DNA from 3 places in the Chryseobacterium sp. 2VB genome. Region 2 is predicted to be linked to each of the others. Evidence: riboswitches for the same ligand, from Rfam matches in the RefSeq annotation. Region 2 holds a riboswitch; each other region holds the start of a gene.

Region 1 (3,435 bases), on a different contig from region 2:
TTTCATACAAGTAACGTCTGTTATTTTTATTCAACGTATATCTTAGTTTTCTGTATTCTTCTATCGGAAGGGTATTGAAAATCTTGTTGGAAGAAACCAGATCGAAACCGTTTTCTGCCAGGGCATGATAGTTTTTAACAAAATCTTTGCTTGCTGTGTTATCCACAACGATCAGATTTTCCAGTTGATTTTCGTTGGAGAAATTAATCAGTTCTTCAACATTTGACGGTCTTTCAGCTGTTAAAACCTCATCTCCCCAATTGGCATCAAACCCTTTTTTGTTGAAGGCAATTTTCTTTGAATTGGCTACCGCAACTACTTTAAGGTCTATTTTTTTACGTTTTTTAATTTCTTCTGCAGATTCAAGTACCTGTTCTATCAAGGTTTTTCCTACGTTTCCGTGACCAATAATGGCCAGATGAACGGTCTTTGGCTTTTTGAAAATTTCAGATTCTATGATATTTCTTGTTTTTTCATCCTGCGAAGAGGTCACTACGATATTGACTCTGTTTTCTCCTGCCACCTGATTTAAAAGTAACGGGAAAACATTATTTCTTGCCAGCTCAGCAAAAACTTTATTGAAATCTTCTGCAACAAAACCAATCACAGAAACATTATTGATACTATAAATCTGAGAAACTTTTCCTGATTTTCTTTCTGCCTCAAATTCATCAATAAGACAGGCAACTGCTTTTTCTGCATCATTTTCATGAACCAGAATAGAAATTCCGTTTTCTATGGCCTGCTGAGAGATTACTCCTACACTGATACGCGCCAAAGTAAGCGCTTTAAAAATTCGTCCGTCAATCCCGATTTCTCCCAGGAAATCTTCTCCTTCAAATTTGACGATTGATCTGTTCTTCAAAAATTTTATTTCGTTAGCATTTTTCATTACTTCTATAAAATGTTTTTAATGATATTATTTAATTGTTGATATTCCATTAGGAAGGCATCATGCCCGTGTATAGATTGGATCTCGTGATAAGAAACATCCTTATTTTTCTCTTTTAAGTTTTCAAAACACATTCGGATTTCAGAAGCCGGGAAGAATAAGTCTGTATCTACGGAGATCATGTGCATTCGTGCCTGAATGTTCTCCAGTGCTGTATCAGCAGCATTTATATTCATTAAGAGATGATTCATCAGTTTGTACGCTTTCAAACTAAATCTTTCGTTTAGCGCATTACCATGATAAACCAGCCAGTCTTCTGATTCCAGGCGTTGTTTGTCCTGGTTATATTGGTTTTGAAATCTGTCATTGAGCGACTGCGGTGTTCTGTAGCACAACATGGCATGAATTCTTGCTTTCTGTAATGGTTCTTCCTTATCATTTAATAAAAATTTCTGAACCAGACACTGTGCATGAAGCCAGTCGTGCGTTCTGTAATCGCAGGCAATAGGAATAAAAATCTCAGCAAGATCCGGCTGCTGGGCAAGCATTTCCCAGGCAATACCTCCTCCCAGAGAGCCTCCTATAATGGCATATAAATTTTTGATCTGTAAAACTTCAAGCCCTTTCAGAAATATCGCAGCGATATCTGAAGGAGTAAAGTCTTCATAATCTTCAATTAAAAAATCGTCATATCCGTTTCCTGGTATATTGAAGCACAGAACGGTATACTGATCGGTATCAACAATCTGATTTTTCCCTACCAGCTGTTTCCACCAGCCTTTTTCTCCGGATACATTTGAGTTTCCGGTGAGAGCATGGTTGATTAAGATAACAGGGGCTGTAAACAGATCTTTCCCAAAGAGCTGATAGCTCAACGGGATATGGTATTCCTTTTGGGAATGAGTTTGATACGTAAGATTAATATAGTTTAGTTCTGTTTTCAATTCTATTAAATTTTAATACAATTGAAAATGCCACAGGAAATGGCTGAAAAAGAACTTCAGTGAGTTATCTGTCCAAAATTATTTGGTAGAACGTAGCACCTTCTTTGCTTGCGCAAAGGGTTGCTAAGGTTTCATAGGGTCTAATCCCTCAACCTTTCTTGATAACATTTTCAATATTTGAATGAACGAATGGTGCAAAGGTAGTTCTTTTCTTTTAATTTCAAAAAAAAATTATTTTAATATTTAAAAAAGCCCTTAAATACAAGTATTCCAAGACCATATTAATAATTGTTCAGATGAAAAAAATTGGAATTACTTCTCAAAAAAACTAACTTCGTATTGAAAAATGATGCCATATGACCGCCGAAAAAGATAGATTACAAGATACCAAATGGAAAAACTGGGGACCTTATGTAAGCAACCGGCAGTGGGGAAATGTACGTGAAGATTATAGCCCGAACGGGAATGCCTGGAATTTCACCAATCATAATAATGCCGAAAGCTATGCCTACCGCTGGGGTGAAGAAGGCATTGCCGGAATTTCCGATGTAAAGCAGCTTTTATGTTTTGCTTTTTCATTCTGGAACAAGAAAGATAAAATGGTAAAAGAACGGTTCTTTGGCCTGAGCAATCCTCAGGGAAACCATGGGGAAGACATCAAAGAAATCTTTTATTACCTGGATAATACGCCTACCCACAGCTATATGAAAATGCTGTACAAGTACCCGATCAATGAGTTTCCTTATGATGACATTCTTGCTGAAAATGGAAAACGCAGCAAAAAGGAACCTGAGTATGAGCTTTTCGACACCGGGATTTTTGATAATGATGAATATTTTGATATTTTCATAGAATATTGTAAAGCCGATCACAATGATATTCTGGCCAGGGTGACAGTCTGTAACCGAAGCCAGCATGAGGCACCTATCGTGGTGGCACCTACAGCATGGTTCAGAAATAACTGGAAATGGGGATACAACACCTATAAGGCAGAACTTAATGCTTCTCATGACGGAAGTATCAATATTGCCCACGACAGTATTTCGATAAAGAAGCTGTATTCCAGAAATTCAAATGCACAAAGTGTATTTTGTGATAATGAAACCAATACTTCTAAGCTTTACGGAGCTCCTGCAGTTGAAAACACCTATTTCAAAGACGGAATCAATAATTATATTATCCATCAAACGGATACGGTAAATCCCGAAAAAAGAGGAACAAAGGCTTCTTTTCTGATTGATGAGCTTATCGGAGCCGGAGAATCAAAGGTTTTTGAATTCAGATTGTGCCCGGATGAAGCCGATGAGCCTTTTGAAAACTTTGATGAAATTTTCAATACCCGGCAGGCTGAAGCTGAAGAGTTTTATCAGGAAATTCAGAGCGATACCGTTAACGAAGATGAGAGAAATGTACAGAGACAGGCTTTTGCAGGACTTCTCTGGAACAAACAGTTTTATCATTATAATATCGGAAAATGGCTGAAAGGTGATCCCAACTTTGAAGCCCCAAGAAATTTCAACGAATATGTAAGAAATACGGAATGGAATCATCTCCATAATAAGGATATTATTTCTATGCCCGATAAATGGGAGTATCCAT
Region 2 (3,435 bases):
ATGAAAATCTGTGATTTTTGTTTCCGTATAGTTTCCGGCAAGATTCATATTTAATTTTCCATTCCCAAGAATCCAGTCATAGGAAACCACTACATCTACTCCTTTCGTTTCTGTATCAATAGCATTGGCGAAGAATCTTCCGCTTTCTACCTTAAACTGATCTAATCTTGGGTCTGTAATATTGCTGGTAATCACAATTCTGTCCTTTACTTTGATCCAGTATCCATCTATGGAAATAGTCAACTTATTAAATGGCTTCAGAGTAAATCCAGCACTTGCATTGACAGAAGTTTCCTGTTTGAGTTTATCAAATCCAAGAATTCTGGCAGCTTCACTATCGTTGCTGAATATTCCTTTGGTAACAATCTTTGAACCGGAAGTAGAAATATCCGCATAGGAATTATTAAAATACTGCTGTTGCAATGATGGTGCTCTGAATCCTGTCCCAACAGCGGCTCTTACTGCATAGTTTTTTACAAACTCATACCGTACAGCGAGTTTTCCATTCAAGGTGTTTCCGAAATCTGAATAATTTTCAAACCTGGCAGCGGCATCAATATTCAGTTTTTTATCCAAATCATAGGAAACATCTGCATATACTGCGGTGGAATGTCTGTCTTTCTTCAAGGCATTGTTGGGAGAAAATCCGATAAAGGACTGAGATCCGCCTGCACCAAGCACTGTTGATCCTTCAGTGGCCACATTTCCATTGATATCATATTGGGTATAAGAAGCTTCATCACCAGCTTTGATCTGGTATTGTTCAAACCTGAACTCACCACCGAAAGCAATATTGAAACGGTTTATATTTTTGGAAACATCAAGATTAATGGTATTCTGCAGAAAACTATGGGCGCCTGCATAAAAACTTGTGGGTGATTTTGCTCCCAGAGAAGCATTATTGGTATTGCTTACCTTATAATTGAAGGTATTGCTCCCGAACGTATTACTTAGGTCAAATAGCCAGTTGTTAACATTATATTTTGCACCTACAGCATAGGAAACATCATATACCTGAGACCCAAGAACCGCCTGAAAACCATTCGGATAAATGGATGAAACCACATTAGACTTTTCGCTTGGCAGTCTTCTGAAACCAAAACCTTCTCCTTCTTTAATACTGAAACCTCCGAAAGAATAGAGTTTAAAATGATCATTAAAAGGGTATTCTGAATTGAAAAACAACTGTCCCTGTCTGATCTGGGCATCTCCGATCTGAAAATTAAAATCATCACGGGTCAACCCTCTTTTTTCAATTTCGGCATCATCCGCAGCTCTGGCTGCTTTTACCGCTTCAGCGTCACCTGCAAATTCATACGCAAAATTATCTCCGAAAATATCCAGATCGTGATTTTGAGTTCTTGTGGTTTTTCCTCTGTGGCTTAATTGCAGGGAAAGATTGATATAACCGTCTTTTTTTCCTAATGAAGCACCATAGTTAACTCCTGCCTGGTAAGTATCTCCATCATTTCTTCCACTTAATCCGTAAGTAAGACTTGCTGAAGCTCCGGCATTTTTCTTAAGAATAATGTTGATCACTCCGGCAATAGCATCAGATCCATATTGTGCAGCAGCTCCGTCTCGTAACACTTCTATTCTGTCAATAGCAATTACAGGAATGGTACTCAAATCTGTTCCTACAGAACCATTTCCTACGGTATTCTGATAATTGACCAATGAAGTTGTATGTCTTCTTTTTCCGTTAAGCAATACGAGAACCTGATCAGGGCCCATTCCTCTTAACGTTACGGGATCAATATGCTCTGTGCCGTCAGAAGCAGACTGTCTCACTGCATTAAACGATGGAATCACATAACTAAGGAGGTCCTGAGCAGTCATTTGGGGAGAACTTCTCTGGATTTTGTCAATATTAATTACATCTACAGGAACCGGTGTCTCCAGCTTTGTTCTTTTGACATTACGGTTTCCGACGATGATAATATCTTCGATCTGTTTTCCTTTTTCCTCACTTTCCTGAGCAGCTACCAGAATTGCTCCAAGCAATAGTACAGCTGTGCTTAATTTTTTCATTTTTGTTCTTGCCAATTAATACTACCAATCTGACGGATCTTTCCGCAGATACACAAGACTTCAAGAAATGGAATTCATATAGAGTATTGACTTCAATTATCTCTCCCAAAGGGTTGGAATTAGCACCTTTACACGCTGGAATTGTGCAGGTTGCTAAGGTTTCACCGGGCCAAATCCCTCCACCTTTCTTGATAAATCTACTGCAAAAGTAGACTATTTTTCTGAACTTACAAAAAAAGGCAAATCTGCTGATCCGCAAATTTGCCTTTTATTTTGTATGGAACTTGTTTAAACTTTTTATTTTTGAACCATTAAGATTTAATAAGAATTTAAGAGTATTAAAAGGAGCTTAAAAATCAGAATGATTAACCTTAACTATACTTTATTTCTTAATCCTTCTTAATGGTTTTTTAAGATATTCAATATTTTTTATTAGTCTAGGCAACTTCACCTTTTGTTTTATTTAATAATCATCTTTTGAATGGCTGTTCCTGTCTCTGATTTCAACTGTACCAGATACGTGCCTGCCGGATAATCAACCTTCACATTATAAGTTCCGCTCTCTTTATCGAGTTTGAAAGAATCCATTCTTTTGCCAGTCATATCAAAAATTGAAATTTCCCCATTTTTTGCTTTATTGAAAACGAGGTGAGCGATTCCGTTGCGGACAGGATTATCTGCAATCTGAAGGGATAATTTATTGGCTGCATTGGTATCTACAGTAGACAACGCACCTGCATAATTTCCAAAGATTCTGAATTCTCCAGGCTGTAAAGAGATCGGAGCCGTTGTGGAAACTATATTCGAAATACTGTTATCCATCAGGTTCTGCCATTGACCTGTGTATGGGAAATAAGGCACTACATTCTGTGCGGAAGTCGTGTAATTGGCCAATACGACAACATTCTTTATTCCTGTTGTAATAGAGGCATCATATACATAAATTCTTGTGATCAGACCATTGGGGTCGTTCGTAAGATTGTTGGATTCTATACTATAGGTTTTCGATTTAAAGACCTGATGACTGTTTCTGATGTTGATGATTTTAGCCCATGTATCGTAGACCGCCTTTCTATTCAGATCAGTATCATATCCGAGCGTAAATGCAACAGGTTTCTCATCGGTTCTGCATCCGCTGTCTATCGTACCGTTTGCACATCTGTTGATGCTGAATTCATATCCTAATTCTCCAAACTGCCAGATCATTTTCGGACCAGGGATAGTAAAGAACGTGGCCCCGAATGTTTTCATTCTTTCAAGAGCGGTATTCAGGTTTTTTACATCATAGCTTCCGTTCGCTGCACCGTATGCAAGGTTTTTAAACATCAGTCTTTCTTCATCGTGGCTTTCTCCATAGCCTACGGCACTCATATTGGTAAATCCGTGAAGACTGTGGTTCATTCG
Region 3 (3,435 bases), on a different contig from region 2:
CTCAAAATTAGCTGGAACTGAAAGAGGAATTACTGAACCTCAGCCATCTTTCTCTCCAGCATTTGGTGAAGCATTCCTTACATTGCACCCAACAATGTATTCTAAAACATTAATCGGTAAAATGAAGGAGCACGGAGCTAAAGCTTATCTGGTGAACACAGGTTGGAATGGTACCGGAAAGAGAATTTCTCTGAAAGATACCAGAGCAATCATTGATGCCATCATTGACGGTTCTATTGATAATGCTCCTAAAACTCAGGTTCCGATCATGAACCTTGAAATTCCTACTGAATTACCAAATGTTTCTACAGGTATTTTAGATCCTAGAGATACCTATGAAAGTGCTTCAGAATGGGAAGAAAAAGCAAAAGATCTTGCTTCAAGATATATCAAGAATTTTGAGCAGTACTGTAATACTGAAGAAGGTAAGAAATTAGTTGCTTCAGGACCTCAATTGCAGGAACAGACTATCTAATAGTTACCAATCAACATACAAAAAGCCTCATCACTGATGAGGCTTTCTTATTAGTATTTTTTACAACTTTCAATCAATTCATTCTGTTCATCCAGTTTCAGGACTGTTGATTTGATTGATTCTTCAGTCAGATATTTTATAATCATAAAATGCTTTGAAGAAAAGTAAGACTTTCCGTCCAATATTTTATTTAAATACTTTGGAGTAGTGAAGGTCATCCAATATTTTGTTTTGTCAGAAAATTCAATGGTGACTTCTATTGCAGATTCAGTATCCTCTACTATTTCATCATCAATATGAATGGAAATAATTTCCGGTTCTTTCTCCAAGCAGAAATAAAACTTAGAATACCATCTGAGCTTTCCTTCATCATTCCAGATTCTTATATTTTCAGCATTTATTTCTTCAACGATATAAGATTTTCTTTTTGTTAATTGTCTGGAATTTACCCCAATGCTTTTACAGTAAATCTTATCCTTTATCTTCATAAATTATTTTTCATAATCATCTATGAAAATCTGTGAAATCCGTGGTTAAATAAAAAAGTATAAGTTATTTTAAACTTAATAAGGCCAACCGATACCCATCCATTCCAAAGCCTGATAAGACTGCATCCGTATTAGCTGCTGTTACAGATTTCTGTCTGAATTCCTCTCTTTTATAGATATTGCTGATATGAACTTCTACTTTAGGTTTTCTGATATTTTTTAAACAGTCTGCAATCGCATATGAATAGTGAGTGTAAGCCCCGGGATTGATCACTACTGCATCGAAGTCATCTTCCTGAAGCCTGTTGATAAGTTCTCCCTCAATATTAGACTGATAATATTTTAATTCATGAGTCTGAAACTCGGATTTTAAATTTTCCAAATAACTTTCCATAGAAACACTTCCATAGATTTCCGGTTCTCTTGTGCCCAACAGATTGAGGTTAGGGCCATTGATGATTAAAACTTTCATTCTATAAAATTAAAAAGTTTTTTTAATTAATTACATAAAAATTAAGTGATGCTGAATTTTTATTCCATTGAATTATTGATAATGATATTTGTCATGTGTGAAAAAATGATAACAGTCGCAACTCCTTATTGTAATGGGTTTTATTAAAATTTTATGTTAATTATTAAAATATTATCATGAAAAATAAATAAGTCTACTTGTTTTGTAGACTAAAAGTTTTTAGCTTTGCAACCATATTTCGATCGGCTTATAAAGAAAGATGGAGGGAACTGACCCTGTGAAGTCTTAACAACCTACCCTTAGGGCAAGGTGTTACATTCAGCCTTTTAAGGAAAAATAAGCATTTGGTTTATCGTATTTATCGATGCCCTTTGCTGACTTTTCTGCAAAGGGCAAAATTTTAATATATGGTAAATAAAATTGATTATGATTAGTAAAAATTTATTTAATTCTAAAGCCTGGATACCTTCGGTTGCTGCTTTTTTTCTTGGAGTCACCAGTGTAAGTGCACAGAATTCCAGGGCGAAAAAAGATAGTCTTCATGAAAAGGAGCTTGATGAAGTAGTTGTGGTAGCTTATGGAAAAGCAAAAAGAAACAGCTATACCGGTTCTGTAGCCACCATTTCCAGTGATAAAATCAATAACAGACCTGTAACCAATATTACCAAAGCATTGGAAGGGCAGGTTGCAGGGATTCAGACGACCAGTGCCTCAGGGCAGCCGGGTGCGGTTTCTACTATCAGAATCAGAGGAATCGGTTCTATCAGTGCTTCCAGTGATCCTTTATATGTAGTGGATGGAATTCCTTTTGACGGAAATATTAACTCTATCAGCCCAAGTGATATTGAATCCATCAGTGTTTTGAAAGACGCTACAGCAAGTGCTTTGTATGGCTCAAGAGGGGCAAACGGAATTATCATCATCACTACAAAATCAGGAAAAAAAGGAGACGCAAAAGTTAATTTTAATATCAGCCAGGGATTCTCAGGAAGAGCTGTCAAAGATTATGAACAGGTAAACACAGATCAGTACTTTCAATTATATTGGGAAGCATTACGAAACGGATATCAGTCTGGTAAAGTTTCTTCTCAGCAGGCCGCTCAGATGGCAACAGATAATCTTGTTTCTACCCTTGGGATCAATCCCTATGGAACTGCTTATCCAAAACCGGTAGGAACAGATGGAAAACTATTACCGGGAGCATCACCACTCTGGAATGACGACTGGAGAGATATTTTACAGAGAGTGGCCTCAAGAAACCAGATGGATCTTGATATCAGCGGAGGAAGTGAGAAAAGTAATTACTTCTTTTCCCTTGGTTATCTGGACGACAAAGGTATGGCCATTGAATCTGGTTTTAAAAGATATAATACCAGGCTGAAAATTAATTCCGAAGTTAAAAAATGGCTGAATGTTGGAGTAAATTTAAGCTATACGAACAGTATTCAGCAGGCGCCTACTTCTTCGGATTCAAAAGCGAGTAATATCATCAATGCGGCAAGATTCATTCCTTCATTCTATCCTTATTATGAAAGAAATGCAGACGGCACTTACGTTTTGGATGCCGACGGAAATCCGATCTATGATTTTGGAAAATACAGGCCTACGAATGCACTTCAGAACCAAAATGCGGCTGCAACGTTGCCATTGGACAAAAACGAAAATAAAGAAGATAACTTTTCAGGGAAAGGATTCATGGAATTCACTTTCTTGCCGGAGTTAAAATTCAAAACAAGCTTCTCTGTTGATCTGGTGAATTATAACGGACATTATTATTCAAATCCATTACTTGGGCAAGGTGCTGAAATTGGAGGTTCGGTGACGAAGACCAATACCAGAACACTTTCCTATACAACCAGCAATATTCTGACGTATGATAAAAAGTTTGGAAAGCATCACGTTAATGCATTAGCAGGTCATGAATTCTACAAATACGATTATCAGACGATTTCAGGAACGAGAAGTCAGTTTTCACTGCCTTATTACTATGAGCCGGATGC

What was found. Region 2 has a riboswitch for S-adenosylmethionine ahead of FFS26_RS08465 (TonB-dependent receptor plug domain-containing protein). Riboswitches for the same ligand answer to the same signal wherever they lie in the genome.
Region 1: another riboswitch for S-adenosylmethionine. It lies ahead of FFS26_RS11070 (alpha/beta fold hydrolase); the one in region 2 lies ahead of FFS26_RS08465 (TonB-dependent receptor plug domain-containing protein).
Region 3: another riboswitch for S-adenosylmethionine. It lies ahead of FFS26_RS04105 (SusC/RagA family TonB-linked outer membrane protein); the one in region 2 lies ahead of FFS26_RS08465 (TonB-dependent receptor plug domain-containing protein).

Annotation. Positions count from the first base shown of each region.
Region 1 covers NZ_SCNC01000009.1:152,971-156,405, reverse strand. Annotated here, with positions in the region: gene FFS26_RS11075 (ACT domain-containing protein) at 1-892, opposite strand, end outside; gene FFS26_RS11070 (alpha/beta fold hydrolase) at 898-1,836, opposite strand; SAM riboswitch class I at 1,898-2,004, opposite strand; gene FFS26_RS11065 (MGH1-like glycoside hydrolase domain-containing protein) at 2,193-3,435, shown strand, end outside.
Region 2 covers NZ_SCNC01000006.1:173,843-177,277, forward strand. Annotated here, with positions in the region: gene FFS26_RS08465 (TonB-dependent receptor plug domain-containing protein) at 1-2,031, opposite strand, end outside; SAM riboswitch class I at 2,125-2,229, opposite strand; gene FFS26_RS08470 (alpha-amylase family glycosyl hydrolase) at 2,491-3,435, opposite strand, start outside.
Region 3 covers NZ_SCNC01000003.1:3,041-6,475, reverse strand. Annotated here, with positions in the region: gene pckA (phosphoenolpyruvate carboxykinase (ATP)) at 1-475, shown strand, start outside; gene FFS26_RS04115 (hypothetical protein) at 526-963, opposite strand; gene FFS26_RS04110 (type II 3-dehydroquinate dehydratase) at 1,028-1,435, opposite strand; SAM riboswitch class I at 1,680-1,778, shown strand; gene FFS26_RS04105 (SusC/RagA family TonB-linked outer membrane protein) at 1,862-3,435, shown strand, end outside.